DNA from 3 places in the Bacillus sp. FSL R5-0422 genome. Region 2 is predicted to be linked to each of the others. Evidence: riboswitches for the same ligand, from Rfam matches in the RefSeq annotation. Region 2 holds a riboswitch; each other region holds the start of a gene.
What was found. Region 2 has a riboswitch for S-adenosylmethionine ahead of MKX52_RS05255 (bifunctional homocysteine S-methyltransferase/methylenetetrahydrofolate reductase). Riboswitches for the same ligand answer to the same signal wherever they lie in the genome.

Region 1 (5,824 bases), 390 kb from region 2:
CCAGAAGTAATTCCTGGGACAACTTCATATGGAATTCCATGCTCAGCTAAGCATTCAATTTCTTCACCGCCGCGTCCAAATACAAAGGGATCGCCGCCTTTCAGCCGGACGACAACATTCCCTTCTTTTGCATGGGTGACAAGGGCTTCATTAATGGCTTCCTGTCTCATCGTATGATGATTCGGCAGCTTTCCGCAATAAATTAATTCCGCCTCGGGTTTGGCGTGGGCGAGTATTTCTTGATTGACAAGACGATCATATAAAATGACATCTGCCTGCTGTATTGCCTTATGGGCTTTTAATGTAATTAAGTCTGGATCCCCAGGTCCAGCCCCCACAATGTATACTTTCCCCATCGTGCTTTTCTCCCCCTGCCATCAGGCGATTATTTCGCTTTTTCTTTTACATAATCAACAAGACGTTGTTTGGACTCTTCACGCGATAATTCACCTGTATCTAGAACGAGCTCAGGTGCTGCTGGCTCTTCATATGGTGAATCAATTCCGGTGAAAAATGGAATTTCGCCATTTCTAGCTTTTTTATATAACCCCTTTGGATCACGTTCTTCGCATACGTTCAAATCACATTTCACAAACACTTCGTGAAATTCCCCTGCTTCCACTAACTGTCTGACAATGCGGCGGTCTTCTTGAAATGGAGAAATAAAAGCCGTGATAACTATCGTTCCTTGCTCAACAAACAATTTCGCCACTTCTCCGATGCGGCGGATGTTCTCTTTTCTGTCATCATCTGAAAACCCTAAATCTTTATTCAATCCATGCCGCACATTATCACCATCAAGAACGGTCACTTGATAACCTTGTTCAAACAGCTCTCTAGCCGCTGCATTTGCAATTGTTGATTTACCTGATCCACTTAGACCTGTGAGCCAAATAATGCCGCTTTTATGATTGTTTTTCTGTTGATATTCATTTTTTGTAATAGATGAATCATGCCACACGATATGTTCGTTGCTCATGCCATACCCTCCCATTAAGATACCGTCGTTTTTAATCCTTCGATTAATGTTTCAATGACTTCTTTTCGGCTGAACGTGCTTGGCGGTAATTCTCCGTTTCTTAGCATCGTTCGAACCTTTGTACCTGAAAGAATGACATGCTCGCTTTTATCGTGAGGACATGTTTTTGGTGTTGCCATTGCTTCACATGTATTACAGTAGAAGCTATGTTCAAATTTTAACGGGGTAATGCCAATTTCTTCGCTTGTAAATTGTTCAAATAACTCCTGCGCCTCGTATGTGCCGTAATAATCACCAACACCTGCATGATCTCTTCCCACAATAAAGTGAGTACAGCCATAATTTTTACGAACAAGTGCGTGAAAGATTGCTTCCTTTGGTCCAGCATAACGCATTGCCGCAGGAAAAACACCTAAAAAGACGCGATCTTTTGGGTAATAACCGTTCAATAACACTTGATAACTTTTCATTCTCACATCTGCCGGAATATCGTCTGATTTTGTTTCGCCGACAAGTGGATTTAAAAACAAACCATCGACGGTTTCAAGTGCTGTCTTTTGAATATATTCATGGGCACGGTGAACAGGGTTTCTCGTTTGGAAACCAACAATGGTTTTCCAGCCGTTCTCTTTAAAATGACGTCTTGTTTCTTCCGGCTCATACGTAAATTGAGGGAATGGTTTTTCGCTGCGTTTCGTCAGTGTAATTTTACCACCAATGTAAGTGTCACCGCGTTCAAATAATTTTTTCACACCTGGATGATTGCGGTCATCAGTTTTGTACACATTCACCGCTTCTTTTTCTTTATCTGGTGTGTACTGATCCTCTACTTCAATTACGCCATATACAGTTCCATTATACGATAGACGCACAATATCGCCTTGATGGATTTCCGCTGCCTTTTCCTTTGTCACTGGCAGTGTAATAGGAAGAGACCAAACGACACCACTTGCTAGCCGCATACTGCTGACAACCGCTTCATAATCAGCTTTTGTTAAAAACCCTTCAATTGGGCTATACCCACCAATTGCTATGAGTTCAAGGTCTGCAAAAGAGATAGCATCTAGTTCAATTTCCTTCGCAACCGTGCTGAGATCATATTCTTCATTTACTCGATTAATTAATACGCCACCATGTGGTGTTAAACTCATTTGTATCTTCCTCTCAATGTTCATATTTAGTAGATGTTAATAGTCGGATTTAACATTAAATCCCGCCGCCCTGTTCATGAATCGAGCTGCTCTCATTTTTGACTGCCTTCATCAGACTTAGCGCACCAAGTGAGGCAAGCAGTACACTCATCATGATAAAGATAGAGTAATAGTCACCTTTTAAGAAAAGGCTCACTAGCAAATACGATAGACTAAGTGATAAAAAGGGTGATACTACCCACACTTTCAGCATTTTTTTCACCACATGTTTATGAAAAATATTAGGTCCACCTTTTGCCATGCCAAGTCCGATGATAGACGAGGAGGTGATTTGGGTAAGTGGAACAGGTAGCCCAAAAATAGAGCTGATTATGACAAGTCCAGCACCGGTACCTGAAAGCAATATCCCTTCGCCCGTTTGATAGCGGGTGATTTTCTTTCCATTTGTTTCTAGTACCCTTCTTCCTAATAAAAGAGCACCAAGTGCAACGAAAAGCCCACCGTAAAGCGTTCCTTGCCCAACAGATAAAATGCCTGAAGCAACAAGGGGACCTACAGCATTGGCGACATTGTTCATCCCAGCAGAAAATGCTTCTAGAAATCCACTAATGATCAAAATAATCGATAAAATCAAAGTGCCTTTTTTTGAAAAGGTTCGTTTCGGGAACATTCTGATGATTTTGACTACAATGAATGTAAAAAGAAAAGCAACAATAGGAATGATGACCCAAAAGGACACGATGACTAAAATGGATTTCACATACAATACTTTATACGCTACCGCAACTCCAACGACAGCACCTACTGTCACCTCACTCGTTGATAAAGGGATCGCCATCAAATTCGCTATAAAGAGTGATAATGCAGCAGAACCAATAATAATACAAACAATTTCAAGTGTAATGACGGATTCAGGCATAATGCCAGAACTGATGGTTTTGACGACCTCACCGCCGCCAATGACTGAACCTGCTAAAATCCCAACCGCACATACACTGAGTGCATAGATCGGCTTTCGAATCGCGCCTGATCCGTATGCGATGCCCATTGAAGCAGCTGCACCACTCGCGCCAATGTTTAGCGCGAAAAATAAACTAAATAAAATTGCGGCAATTTCCATACACTATGCTCCCTTACTCATGTAATCCGCACTCAGTCTTAGCTGTGCCTGACCATCTGCCAGACCGCAGATCCTCGGCAGTAAATGCTGGCTGTGTACACGGCGCACAGCCGATACTTGGATATCCCTGATCATGCAGCGGATTATAAGTAAGTTCTTCTCTAGATGCATATCTCCATATGTCCTTCCACGTCCAGTGGATAAGCGGACATACTTTCACTGATTTGAATTTTTCATCCTTATTTAAAAAATTCGTCCCTGCTCGCTTAGGTGACTGCTCTCTTCTTAAGCCAGAAAGCCATGCAGGATAGCCCGATAACGCTTCTTGCAAAGGAATGACCTTCCGCATATGGCAGCAGCTTTGAGGATCCGTTTTCCATAGTTGATCACCATGTTGATCGTTTTGCTCCTCGACCGTCAGCTCAGGGGTTTTCAGCACAATATCTAAACCCGGGTATCTTTCCTTTACCGCATCAATTGTGTCGTACGTTTCCTTAAAATGCAGACCTGTATCTAAAAAGACAATTCTTGCATCCTTTTTTACTTTCGCAATCAAATCAATAAGGACGATGCCTTCAATACCAAAGCTACATGCATAAACGAGCTGATCACCATAATGACCGTATGCCCATTTCAGCACAGATAAGGCCCCTTTATACAAATCATCTTCTTGAAATGTAATGGACGGCTCTTGCCAATTTTCATAAGTTAACATTGTTTCTCCCCTTCCGGAGTATCACTACTCTTCGCACTACGTCAACTGAATTTTTCTGTTTTCTTCCACTTGAATCACTTGACCGTCCTGAACAATCAGTGCAACTAAACTGAATTCATATCCCCAATCAGTTTCTGCATAGGCTTCAATTAAGTATTCATCCTGCTTTTGCTCTCACTTCCCCCTCACCATTAAAATAAAAAAACTTCCTTTCAGTCCGAAAGAAAGATGAGGAAGCTCACGATTTCCTTATCTTTCAAAATAGAATCATTTTGCAGGAAGTAGCACCTTGCATATCGCAGGTTGCCGGGCTTCATCGGGCCAGTCCCTCCACCTCTCTGGATAAGTGTTTTAATTTGTCTTAAATATTAACACAATTCAAACAAAAGTCAACCCGACTTTATTGATAGGATTAGTTTTTATTTAAATTTGAGTCTATTTTACTATTTTTAACCAAATAAAAAAGCTGTGCGATTGTGCACAGCTTTTTAGACGGTTTCTTCCATCCAAGATTCAGAGGAAGGATCTTGTCTCCAGCATTTCAATTTATTCATAGCAGAAGGCTCGATTGCTTTCAGTTCAAGAGCCACGTCTGTCAGTGTGTCATAGTCTGTTAGAGTAACATATGGAATGTTTTTCTCTTGGAATGCTGCCGTAGCTTTTGGCAAACCGTATGTGAAGATCGCGGCAACGCCTAGTACGTCACAGCCCGCTTCTTGAAGAGCAGCGACCACTTCAAGTACACTGCCTCCTGTTGAAATTAGATCTTCTACGACGACTACCTTTTGGCCTTTTGATACGGCACCTTCAATTTGATTCCCTTTTCCATGTGCTTTTGGCTTACTTCTGACATAACACATCGGAGCATTCAGACGGTCTGCCGCTAATGCCGCATGCGGGATGCCTGCTGTTGCAGTACCAGCAATCACCTCTGCTCCCTCAAAATGAGTGAGAATCAACTCTTTCAGACCTTCGGCAATGTCGTGTCTGACTTCTGGATAGGACAAGGTAAGACGATTGTCACAATAGATCGGTGATTTGATACCGCTTGCCCATGTAAACGGTTCGTCTGGCTTCAATGAGACCGCTTTGATTTGTAATAGGTGTTTAGCGATTTTCGTTTTCATCTGGCAGTCACTCCCACTCTTTCAAAATTTGATGATAGGCTTCCAATGGTTTATCAGCTTTTGTGATTGACCTTCCGACAACAATTTGTGAAACTCCTTGCTTTTTTGCATAAGCAGGGGTCGCCACGCGCTTTTGATCATCGGTCTGATCATTTAGTAAACGAATCCCTGGCGTAACAGTGAGGAAGTCAGGTGAGATATGCTCATGAAGGGCTTTGGATTCATGAACAGAGCAAACAACACCGTCTAGTCCACTGTCATATGCCAAGTGCCCGTACCGGATGACAGTCTCTTGCAGCGAACGGTCTATAAGTAATTCGCTTCTCATCATGTCTTCTGACGTACTCGTCAGCTGAGTCACTGCAATAATGTCTGGACGTTTTTGTCCAGCAGGCGTTCCGCTTTCAAGCCCTTCTAACGCAGCTTGCATCATCTGTTTCCCGCCAGCAGCATGTACATTGACTAGATCAACGCCAAGTGCGGCAAGCCGGTTCATTGCTTTTTTCACCGTTGTTGGAATGTCATGTAATTTGAGATCGAGGAAAATGTGGCAATTTTTTTCTTTAAGCGCCTCAAGGATGACTGGCCCTTCTTGGTAAAACAGCTCCATGCCGACCTTCACAAATAATGGGGTCCCTTCAAAGGGTTCTAAAAAGGCGAGCGCCTCCTGTCCTGATGGAAAATCAAGCGCGATGATGGGCAAGTGCTTCATGTTTCCAGCTCCTTCCGATA
Region 2 (5,824 bases):
TTGTGAACGTTCGGAATTTTTACGTCCATGCTGATCCATCTTTTCAATCAAACTGACGCCATGCTGAAGATCCTCTGAAATGGCTTGTGATCCATTCGCCATTTCGTCTGTCGAGACAGATACTTGATTTGCAGATTCCATCAACTTTTTATTTTCATCATCTAACTGGATCGAGAATGTCTCTACTTGACTTGATACATGACTGATTTCTTTAATCAAACTAATCAGTTGATCTGTCATTTGATTAAAGGATTCATTCAAGCCGCCGATTTCATCCTTACGCTGAATGTCCATTCGCTCGACAACAAGGTTGCCTTCTGCGATCTGCTTCGCTCGGTAGGAAAGTGATTTAATCGGTGTCACGATGGATCTTGTTAATCCAATATTTAAAAAGACAGCAATGACAATCAGTGTGAGGGCTGCGACGAGTGCACTTGTGATGATCCATTGCACATTATCCGCTGTATTCTCTAGATTTTGTTTATACGCTTCTTCTGCTCTTTTATTCATTGTATGCACGTCGTTTAAGACGCCATCAATTCTTGCTGCTACCCGTCTTGCATCTGATGCATTTTTTTCACCAATGGCACCATTCGCTTCCTTGGTCCACGTATCATATTTTGCATTTAACCTTGTTAATGCAGCTTTGTTGATATTCCCTGCGTTTTTGTTTAACGTTTGCAGCTGTTTTTTTGCTGTAGAAATATCGGTTTGAACAACTTCTAGCTGTTCATCAGAAAGTGTCATTGAGTAATTGGTCATGGCTTGTTCAACACTTTCAAAGCTTGCTTTTGTTTTTTGAACGTTTAATAAGGTTTGAACTTCTGTTTCATTTGAAGATTGGATCTTTGTCATACTGACAATGATAAAGGCGATGACGCCAACTGCTAAAAGAAGTGAGACGAGTGAGTTGAGTAAAATTTTGATGCGCAAGCTCATGATGCGTCCCCCTCTTCTTTTAGCAATTTCTGCTTCAGTTCATTTACTTTTTTGGTTAATGTTTCAGCATTCTTCAGCACCCGAATTCTTGCCATATCGATTCCGTCATTGCTTAAATCGTAAATAACATGCCCATTTTTAATTTGATTGCTCTTGACGAGCTGTTCGCTGAATTGATAGACCACTTCATCGACTTTTTTCACCATGGACGAAATCACCGCTTTTTCAGCAGTGTAGTATTGATCGCTATCGACACCAATGGCATACTTGCCTTCTGATTGTGCTTCTTTTAATACACCAACACCTGTATATCCTGCTGCAGCATATAAAACGTCTGCTTTCTTTTTGATCATGTCTTTAGCGATTTTACTGCCTTTGCCCGCATCACTAAACGTATTGGCATAGGTCGATAAAATCTTGATTTTCGGATTCACTGATTTGGCGCCTTTTTGGAACCCTTTTTCAAAACGATGAATGACATCTGCATCGACACCGCCAACAAATCCAATGACATCACTTTTTGTTGTCATGGCAGCAAGCGCGCCTGCTAAATAGCTACCCTGCTCTTCTTTAAACGTCACGGAGGTCACGTTTTTCAGTTCAGATACGGCATCAATGAGCAAGAACTGCTTCTTCGGATATTTCTTTGCGACTTTTTCTAAGTCTTCTTGCATACTAAAGCCTACCCCGATGACGAGGTCATTGCCAGCTTTTACGAGCTCGGTCAGCCCTTTTTCATATGTATCGGTTTCTGCAATTTCTCTATAATCAAATTCAATTCCTAGGTCATCACGTGCTTTTTCTAATCCTTTAAATGAAGAATCGTTAAATGATTGATCACCAAGACCATCATCTGTGAGCATAACGCCAATATGCTTCGCATTTGATGCTGGTGGTTTCCCTTGTTGATTGCTGCATGCGGCTAGCACCATAAGCATGGCTACCAACAGAAGTAATGAAATTTTCACTTTCATCCAAACACACACTCCTTTTATCATCCTTACTCCTTTCTTATCGGATTTGAGAGGCGTTGTTTCAATGGCTATGTGAAGGTTTTTCATGACTTTTTTCACTGAAAAAAACCAATATTTATACAAATATAAAAAAAGGGATAAAACCATGATGATTTTATCCCTTTTTCTTTATTTCATTGTCATATGAAAACCCATAAGGTTAAGGTTCTCTTTCACGCTGCTCATTTTTTCTCGTATGTCCAGCCCTCTTTTTGGTAGACTAGGCCGTTTTTCATCAAATGACCTAATGCCCGTTTAAAGGCTGCCTTGCTCATTTGGAATCGTTCGCGGATGTCTTCTGGATCGCTTTTATCTCCATAAGGCATCGCACCATTTCTCGTTCTCATATAAGTTAAGATTTCTTCTGCATCGACAGATAACGCTTCCTGTTTTCTAGGAAGCAGAGACACGTTCACAGTTCCATCCTCTTTCACTGCAATGACGCGTCCTGTCACGGTCGATCCTAATCTTGGCTCTTCCTTTCGTTCTGTCCGGTGGATAAACCCTCGCACCCCTGTATCTGTCAGCATAAACGAGCCTGTCGCAATTAAGCGATAAATTGTTCCAGTGATTTCTTTGTTCATTAAGGTTTCGGGTGCCTCAGTAAATAAGTCACTGATCACATCTTCTGTGGCTGGCTTCGCGAACATTCTACCGTAGCTTGTGACTTTCAGCATACAGTAAAGTTTGTCTCCTTTTTTCGGCCATGCTTCCTCAAAAGGAGGGAGATGTTCTGTTGCGACAAGTGCATCCTTTGACAAGCCAACATCCACAAATGCACCCATGTCTTCTACGACGTCTACGACTTCTACCCAGCCATATGTATGCGCATTGATTGTCGGTATTTTCATCGTTGCAGCTAGCCTTTCTTCATGATCTACGTATAAGTAGACCTCTACTTCATCTTGGTCATCAATATCTTCTGTCATTTCACTACGGTGCAAGAGGACCGAATCTTCACCATCTGTCAAAAAGTAGCCGTATTCCATCTCGTTCTCTATTTGCAAGGTCAGTTGCTCACCTGGTCTCATGTTCTCTTCCTTCCTATCTGCTCGTACAAGAGCGTTCGTTCATCTTTTGATTCACTTTATTCTACTATAATTCTCCTCACATGAACATCTCTAGTTCTGTTAGCTAAAGTGGACAAGCCGGACACGATTTATACCGCTGCCAGCAGAACTCTTTGACTCGTCTCTTCGATAAAGTTTCTTCTTCTCCACGTTGCATGATAAAATAGACGCAATATCTATACATGGAGGTCATGTGTTATGGCAAAAGAAAGCTCATTTGACATTGTATCGAAGGTTGAACTGCCAGAGGTGCAAAACGCCGTTCAAGCAGCGCTCAAGGAAATTAAAAATCGTTATGATTTTAAAGGAAGCAAAAGTGATATTTCTCTTGAAAAAGAAGAGCTCGTGCTCATCTCTGATGATGATTTCAAGCTGGAGCAACTAAAAGATGTACTTGTGACAAAGCTGATCAAACGAAATGTTCCAACTAAAAACATCGACTACGGAAAAACCGAGCATGCCCTTGGCGGAACCGTACGCCAGCGCGCGAAGCTGATCAGCGGAATTGATCAGGACAACGCCAAAAAGATCAATGCACTCATTAAGCAATCCGGCATCAAAGTGAAATCACAATTTCAAGATGACCAAGTGCGTGTAACAGGAAAAAATAAAGATGATTTACAAGAAGTGATTTCTCTTATGCGTAAGGCAGATTTACCGATTGACGTTCAATTTATAAATTTTCGATAAATTTCAAATTTTCCATTGATTATTTCCGATTTTTTCGATACAGTGGATGGAAGTTCAATTCATTGACATGTTCATATCGCTTTCTTATCAAGAGAGGCAGAGGGACTGGCCCTGTGAAGCCTCAGCAACCGGTGTAGTAGAAATCTATTTTCTATGACCAAGGTGCTAAATCCAGCAAGCAACTGCTTGGAAGATAAGAAGAAGAATTACGATACAGCCAAAAAGTCTTCTTCTTATCAGAAGGCTTTTTTTGTTACATAGAAATAAGGAGGAAACCAATGGGCCTATTACAAGACTTACAAAACCGCGTACTGATTGCTGACGGTGCAATGGGAACACTTTTATACTCTTACGGCATTGACCGCTGCTTTGAAGAATTAAATTTATCGAAAGAAGATGAAGTAAAGCGCGTGCACGAAGCATATGTGCAGGCTGGTGCGGACATCATTCAAACAAATACGTACGGCGCAAATTATATTAAACTATCCCGTTACGGTTTAGAGGAAGAAACAAAGCGTATCAATACAAAGGCGGTACAAATCGCAAAAGCAGCCGCAGGTTCTGCTTATGTCCTTGGAACGATTGGTGGCATTCGAACGTTTAACAAAAATGCCTACACGATTGAAGAAATTAAAAGAAGCTTTAGAGAGCAGCTATACATCCTATTAAATGAAGAACCCGATGGAATATTGCTAGAAACGTATTATGACATGGAAGAAGCGAAGGCCGTTCTCCAAATTGCACGCAAAGAAACGACGCTCCCCATTGTCATGAACGTCTCCATGCATGAACAAGGCGTGTTACAGGATGGAACACCGCTTAGGGATGGTTTATCTGAATTGTCCTCTCTTGGCGCAGATGTCGTTGGCATTAACTGCAGGCTAGGTCCTTATCATATGATTCAGGCACTCGAGGGTGTACCGATTTTAGAAAATTCTCATTTATCAGTCTATCCTAACAGCAGTCTTCCCTCACTTGAAGAAGGCAGACTCGTCTATGATACAGATAACGATTATTTCCGAAAAAGTGCACTCGAATTTAGAAATCAAGGCGCACGTATTATCGGAGGCTGTTGCGGAACAACGCCTCAGCATATTCACGCAATGGCTGAAGCGGTCAAGGATTTAGCCCCGATCACTGAAAAAGAAGTGAAAGTTTTAAAAGAAGAAATCATTTCGATTCAAGATCAGCGGACCGAACCAGGACTTGATGAGCTCGCTACGAAAAAACGGACGATCATTGTAGAGCTTGACCCACCGAAGAAGCTGAACTTCGAAAAATTTCTCGTCGCGGCAAAGGAATTAAAGAATGCAGGCATTGATGCCTTGACATTAGCTGATAATTCTCTTGCAACCCCGCGCATTAGCAATGTGGCTTGCGGCGCATTATTGAAACAGCAGCTTGATATGCGTTCACTCGTCCATATCACATGCCGTGATCGTAATTTAATTGGACTTCAATCCCATTTGATGGGTCTCGATACCCTTGGTTTAACTGATATTTTAGCCATTACAGGCGATCCTTCTAAGATTGGGGATTTTCCAGGAGCAACGTCGGTTTATGATTTAACCTCGTTTGATTTGATCCGCCTGATTAAGCAGTTTAACGAAGGCCTTTCTTTTTCAGGAAAGCCGCTTGGGAAAAAGACCAATTTTTCAGTAGCTGGCGCGTTTAACCCGAATGTTCGTCACATTGATAAGGCGGTTAAACGTCTTGAGAAAAAAATTGAATACGGCGCTGATTATTTTATTTCACAGCCTGTATATTCTGAGGAACAGCTTGTGAAAATTCATGAGGAGAGCCGTCATTTAGATAAACCGATTTATATTGGCATTATGCCATTAACAAGCAGCAGAAATGCGGAGTTTATTCACCATGAAATTCCGGGCATCAAATTATCTGATTCCATTCGTGACATTATGGCGAGGGCCGGTGAGGATAAAGAAAAGCAGCGAGCAGAAGGCTTAGCGATTGCCCGCTCTTTATTAGATACAGCCTGCGATTTGTTTAATGGCATTTATTTAATTACCCCTTTCCTACGATCAGACTTAACAGCAGAACTAACCACCTACATTCATCAGAAAGAAAAGGAGTCAAACATCCATGTCAACT
Region 3 (5,824 bases), 190 kb from region 2:
CTTTCTCTAATAATACGTCAGCAAAAGATTCAGATGTATATCCTTCTGGCACCTTTAGCCAAGCAAAAAACGACCCCTTTGGTGCAGTGACCTCCCAGCCAATCTCCTTGCACGCAGCAATCCACACATTTCGCCGTTTCTCATATCGATTATTCTGCACCTGTACGCACGTTTGGTCGCTTAACAAAGCTTCCACTGCCGCATCTTGAGTGGCTTTAAACAGTGAAACAAACAGGTGATCCTGATAAAGCTCAATCGCGTTAATAACAGACGGATTTCCTGCTGCAAATCCGACTCTCCAGCCCGCCATATTATACGTTTTAGACAATGTATAAATTTCAATCCCCGTCTCTTTCGCTCCATCTGTTTGCAAAAAGCTGATCGGCTTTTCCCCATCAAACCCAATGCCGCCGTAGGCAAAATCATGGACAACACAGAGTTTGTGATCTTTAGCGAATGTCACGGTTTCTTCAAAAAATGATTGGCTTGCCATAGCACCTGTCGGATTGTTGGGATAATTTAAATACATCAACTTTGCTTTTTTCTTAACATCCTCAGGCAACCGGTCATAGTCAGGTAAAAAATCATTTTGCTCAAGTAGCGGCATCGTCACCATCTGAGCTCCAGCGAGCACGGCACCTGACCAATAATCAGGATAACCTGGATCTGGAACAAGGAGCGTATCACCCGGATTCAGCAAGCATTGCGGCAGCTCAACAAGTCCCGCTTTCCCGCCAAATAAAATCGCAATTTCCGTCATCGGATCAAGTGTAACCCCATATTCTCTTTCATAAAAGGCAGCGGCAGCCTTTTTTAATCTCGCTGTTCCGCGGAATGAGGAGTATTGATGATTTTCAGGTTTTGCGACCGCTTCTTGCATCGCTTTTACAATGTGCACGGGAGTTGGCTGATCAGGATTTCCCTGCCCTAAATTAATAATATCTGCGCCTTCCTCCACTTTTTTCTGCACTTTTTGCACAAGGGATGCAAAAAATTGTGTCGGTAATTGTTTCAATACATCTGACTGCTGAAATTCCATTTTTCTTCACCTTCTATTCAAGTTACGTAGCAATACAAACACTGTAATGGATTGTTTCACGAATTGTAAAGCAATTTTGAAAAAGGATTGACATGTGAACTGCAGCTCTGATAATATCTTGAATTAAGAAATGCAAGTAGACACGAAACAATTACATATTGATTTCTCTTATCGAGAGTTGGGCGAGGGATTTGGCCTTTTGACCCCAACAGCAACCGACCGTTAATACCACTGTGAAGTGGGGCGCAGCAAGTAAGCGCCAAGACAATTGTCTTATAGGGCACGGTGCTAATTCCATCAGACGTATGTGCTGAGAGATAAGAGAGGCTTTGAGCATACACGACATCAAGCCTCTTTCTCTCAGGAGAAAGAGGCTTTTTTATATGATTTGGAGGGGAAGCAATTGGTTACACTTACGGCATCATATGAAGAATTAACAGAAAGCTCGGCAGTTGCACTCGCAATTAGACTTGGCTTGATCCAAGAAAGCAGTCATTTGACATGTACGGAAATCGGTGACGGAAATTTAAATTACGTCTTTCATATTTTTGACCATAAACAAGAAAAAGGATTGATTATCAAGCAGGCACTTCCCTACGCCAAAGTGGTCGGAGAGAGCTGGCCACTTACATTAGACCGTGCGAGGATCGAAAGTGCTGCCCTAATCAAGCAGTCAGAATATACGCCGCACCTTGTACCAGCAGTCTATTATTCAGATACAGCTCTTGCTGTGACGGCTATGGAGGATCTATCACACCTAGAAATCGTCAGAAAAGGGCTAATTGCCGGAAAACAATATCCGCATTTATCTGATCATGTCGGAGAATTCTTAGGAAAAACACTTTTTTACACTTCTGACTTTGCCACAAATCCTAAAATCAAAAAACAATTTGTGAAGCAATTTACGAATCCAGATCTTTGTGACATTACCGAAAAGCTTGTCTTCACAGATCCTTTCTTTGATAGCAGCACAAATGATTTTGAAGAAGAATTAAGAGAAGTCGCCGAAGCGCTTTGGGCAGATCTTGAAGTGCAAGCAAAAGCAGCTGAATTGAAGCGTATTTTCCTGACATCTGCCGAAACACTTGTTCATGGAGATCTTCATACAGGCAGTATTTTTGCAAGTGAGACGGAAACAAAGATCATTGATCCAGAATTCGCTTTTTATGGTCCCTTCGGATTCGATATCGGTCACTTTATCGCCAACCTGTTCCTAAACGCTTTGTCTCGTGAAAATGAACACGATCAGCAGCACCTTTTTGACCATGTCGTCAATGTATGGGCGACCTTCAAGGAAGTGTTCGCAAAGGCTTGGAAAGAAGACAGCATTGAAGCGTTTAGTGTATCTGACAGCTTTTTAGAAACAACCTTTGACCGTATTTTAAAAGAAGCAACAGGCTTTGCAGGCTGTGAGCTTGTCCGCCGAACGATTGGCCTTGCTCATGCCGCTGATCTTGATGCGATTCCATCACCATCTAAACGGATTCAGCAGAAAAAAACAGCACTTACGCTCGGAAAAACATTCATCAAACAATATCATGCAGTGGAAACAGCGTCTGACCTCGTCGCATTATTCCAGCAATCTGTAAAGGAGTGACGGGTTTTGTCTAAAGAATTTGAAGTCCCCCGTTCTGTCGAATGGGAAGAAAACCATATTAACATTCTGAATCAGCAAAAATTACCGGCAGAAACCGTGTTTGAGCATCTATATACAAAAGAAGACGTGTATGATGCCATTGTCACGTTAAAAGTGCGTGGAGCACCTGCCATTGGCATTACAGCAGCTTTCGGACTGGCGCTCAGTGCCCAAGACATTGAGACAGAAGACATTGATGTGTTTCAACAAGAAGTCATTCAGATAAAAGAATATTTAAACAGTGCTCGTCCAACCGCTGTGAATCTAGCCTGGGCATTGGAGCGGTTGTTGCGGCGCATTGAGCGTGCAGCTTCAGTCAATGCAGCCAAAACAGACCTTGTCCATGAAGCCATTCAAATTCAAATCGAAGATGAAGAAACATGCAGACAAATCGGTCAAAATGCACTCCAGCTCTTTAAATCAGGTGATCGGATTATGACCATTTGCAATGCAGGTTCCATCGCCACAAGCCGTTACGGAACAGCCCTTGCTCCATTCTATTTAGCGAAAAAGAAAAATCTCGATCTTCACATTTATGCCTGCGAAACACGCCCTGTTCTCCAAGGGGCTAGACTGACAACATGGGAGCTCATGCAAGGCGGCGTAGATGTGACGCTCATCACAGATAATATGGCAGCTCACACGATGAAGGAAAAGCAAATTTCTGCTGTCATTGTTGGAGCTGATCGTATTGCCCGTAATGGAGATGCGGCGAATAAGATTGGCACGTTAAGTCTTGCTATTTTAGCCAAGCATTTTCAAATCCCATTTTTTATAGCTGCACCGCTGTCTACCTTTGATGTCTCAACTAAAGACGGATCAGATATTCCAATTGAAGAGCGTGACCCGCTGGAAGTAAAGGAATTTAACGGCGTCCAAATTGCACCACCTGATGTTCAGGTATTCAATCCCGCCTTTGATGTCACTCCTCACCATCTCATTTCAGGGATCATTACAGAGAAAGGGATTATCACATCGAACTATACTGAAGAGATTGATGCCCTGTTTGCTGAAAACATCTCACTCTGATCATAAAAAAAGCGCCGTGTACTTCTTATTTAAGAGCACCGCGCTTTTTTATTTCATTCGTTTTGGCTAAGATTTCGTTTTTCTGTTCTTCTGTCAAAACGTTCATTTTGACACATAGTGAAGTGATGGCATACATTTTATTCTTTTTGTCCCAAAGCATTCCCTAGCGCCCTCCTTTTTCCCTCAACCAACTTTTTTAGCTTAATAAAAGGATATGTCGCTTGGAAAACTTTTGGAACAGGTCAATCGATTTATTTTTGAACAAATGGGATACCTTCTAATTCAAGCAGAATCGCTTTCATATCTGTCTTCGTTCCTGCATAGCCCGTCAGAGATCGGTCTTTTCCAATCACTCTGTGACAGGGAATAAAAATAGGTATTGCATTGCGTCTGTTGGCTTGTCCAATCGCTCTCACTGCCTTTGGGTTACCAATCGTTTCTGCAATATCTCCATAACTTTTTGATTCACCATACGGAATAGCCGAAAGTGCTTCCCATACTTGCTCTTGAAACAAAGTTCCCGTTTGCTTGAGCGAGAGATCGAATACTTGGCGCTCACCCTTGAAATATTCATCTAGCTGTTTTTTCGCTTCTTGTAATACAGACGTTTCTTTTTCTTTTAGATTGGATGCTTGCTTTTTTGCTAAAAACGGCTCATCATCAAACATCACTTCAATGATGGCATCGTCTTTTTCTAGTATGTATAGTGCCCCAATTGGTGCGTGATAGACGGTATAATACACGTTAATGCTCTCCTTCTTGTTTCTTCTGTCTAAGTGGCAGCGTGAGATGGAAGACGGTTCCTACCCCTTCCTCACTTTCTACCTCAATGGTTCCTTGGTGCTCTTCAATAATTTTATAACTAACCATTAAGCCAAGTCCAGTTCCTCTTTCTTTTGTCGTATAAAATGGTTCCCCTAGACGCCTCAGCTTGTCCTCTGCCATTCCGCAGCCTTCATCCCGCAGTGATATAACAATATGCTCTTCGCCCTTCCTCTGAATGGTCACATAGACATTTCCTTTTCTCGGCATGACTTCAATTGCATTTTTTAGAATGTTAATAAAGACTTGTTTTAATTGATTTTGTTCGCAATAAATGAGCGGTATCTCATCCATTACATTGAGATGCATTTGAACGTTGCCAAGGTTCGCCTGTGCGTGCAGCAGATCCATCGTGTCTTTCACAATTTGCACCACATTTTTTTCTTCATATACGATGGCTTGCGGCTTCGCTAAAATCAAAAATTCGGTGATGATCGATTCAATTCTTTTCAGCTCTGAAGTGATCACATTAAAATAGAGGGAATACTCCCCTTCTATATTTCCTTTTAACAGTTGAATAAAGCCTTTTAATGCTGTCATTGGGTTTCTGATTTCATGCGCAATGCCAGCGGCAAGCTCACCGACCACATGAAGGGTATCTGATTTTCTCACGCGCTCTTCTAATTCCTTCCGCTCTGTCACATCTCTAAAGATCGCCAAATTCATATTATGAATGATGTTGCGTTTAAAAGAGAATTCTAATATCCGCTGATCTGGGTGGTTCAGCACAAACGGCACTTCATTGTCCATTTCATCTAATGACATCGCCTGGGCAGGCTGTGCCAAATGTTCAACTTGATAAGGCGCGAGGATATGGAAAAGATTCATTTCCGTTAAATGATCATCTTTTAACCCGAGCAGCTCGCTTGCGGATGGATTGACTTCGATAATGCGGTATTGGTTATCAAAAAGAACAATGCCGTCCATTGATCCATTAAATACTTTACGGAATTTGAGCTCACTTTCCCGCAGCTCCTCCTCCATCCTTTTTCGATCACTCACATTACGTAAAATGGTTAAATGCTGTCCTTCTAATACCGCATGCTTTGATGTAAACTCAAGCTCTTTAAACTGCCCATTCGCCATTCTGAACAAAAGCTCTTCCCTTATTTCATGATTCCGAATATATCGCCTTCTAGTCGGTCTATATCTCTGATCAGATTTCACGAGAAAGTCTGTGAGTTTTTTGCCTATCAGTGAATGCATAGGTAATTCAAAAATGCGGCAGGCTGATTCATTGGCTCTCACAATCTCTCCATCATCCGCCCAAATGATGATCGCATCCATTGCATTTTCAA

Region 1: linked by a shared signal. The riboswitch ahead of MKX52_RS07350 (DUF2292 domain-containing protein) and the one ahead of MKX52_RS05255 (bifunctional homocysteine S-methyltransferase/methylenetetrahydrofolate reductase) in region 2 are both predicted to bind S-adenosylmethionine.
Region 3: linked by a shared signal. The riboswitch ahead of mtnK (S-methyl-5-thioribose kinase) and the one ahead of MKX52_RS05255 (bifunctional homocysteine S-methyltransferase/methylenetetrahydrofolate reductase) in region 2 are both predicted to bind S-adenosylmethionine.

Annotation. Positions count from the first base shown of each region.
Region 1 covers NZ_CP152014.1:1,460,257-1,466,080, reverse strand. Annotated here, with positions in the region: gene cobA (uroporphyrinogen-III C-methyltransferase) at 1-356, opposite strand, end outside; gene cysC (adenylyl-sulfate kinase) at 386-979, opposite strand; gene sat (sulfate adenylyltransferase) at 994-2,130, opposite strand; gene MKX52_RS07360 (inorganic phosphate transporter) at 2,186-3,250, opposite strand; gene MKX52_RS07355 (phosphoadenylyl-sulfate reductase) at 3,264-3,965, opposite strand; gene MKX52_RS07350 (DUF2292 domain-containing protein) at 4,002-4,115, opposite strand; SAM riboswitch class I at 4,212-4,314, opposite strand; gene pyrE (orotate phosphoribosyltransferase) at 4,454-5,092, opposite strand; gene pyrF (orotidine-5'-phosphate decarboxylase) at 5,100-5,804, opposite strand; gene MKX52_RS07335 (dihydroorotate dehydrogenase) at 5,776-5,824, opposite strand, start outside.
Region 2 covers NZ_CP152014.1:1,067,079-1,072,902, reverse strand. Annotated here, with positions in the region: gene MKX52_RS05275 (methyl-accepting chemotaxis protein) at 1-939, opposite strand, end outside; gene MKX52_RS05270 (BMP family ABC transporter substrate-binding protein) at 936-1,913, opposite strand; gene MKX52_RS05265 (S1 RNA-binding domain-containing protein) at 2,135-2,983, opposite strand; gene MKX52_RS05260 (YajQ family cyclic di-GMP-binding protein) at 3,221-3,712, shown strand; SAM riboswitch class I at 3,794-3,912, shown strand; gene MKX52_RS05255 (bifunctional homocysteine S-methyltransferase/methylenetetrahydrofolate reductase) at 3,991-5,824, shown strand, end outside; gene metH (methionine synthase) at 5,816-5,824, shown strand, end outside.
Region 3 covers NZ_CP152014.1:1,259,317-1,265,140, reverse strand. Annotated here, with positions in the region: gene MKX52_RS06335 (pyridoxal phosphate-dependent aminotransferase) at 1-1,039, opposite strand, end outside; SAM riboswitch class I at 1,205-1,363, shown strand; gene mtnK (S-methyl-5-thioribose kinase) at 1,443-2,636, shown strand; gene mtnA (S-methyl-5-thioribose-1-phosphate isomerase) at 2,643-3,704, shown strand; gene MKX52_RS06320 (hypothetical protein) at 3,730-3,864, opposite strand; gene MKX52_RS06315 (methylated-DNA--[protein]-cysteine S-methyltransferase) at 3,956-4,447, opposite strand; gene MKX52_RS06310 (PAS domain-containing sensor histidine kinase) at 4,449-5,824, opposite strand, start outside.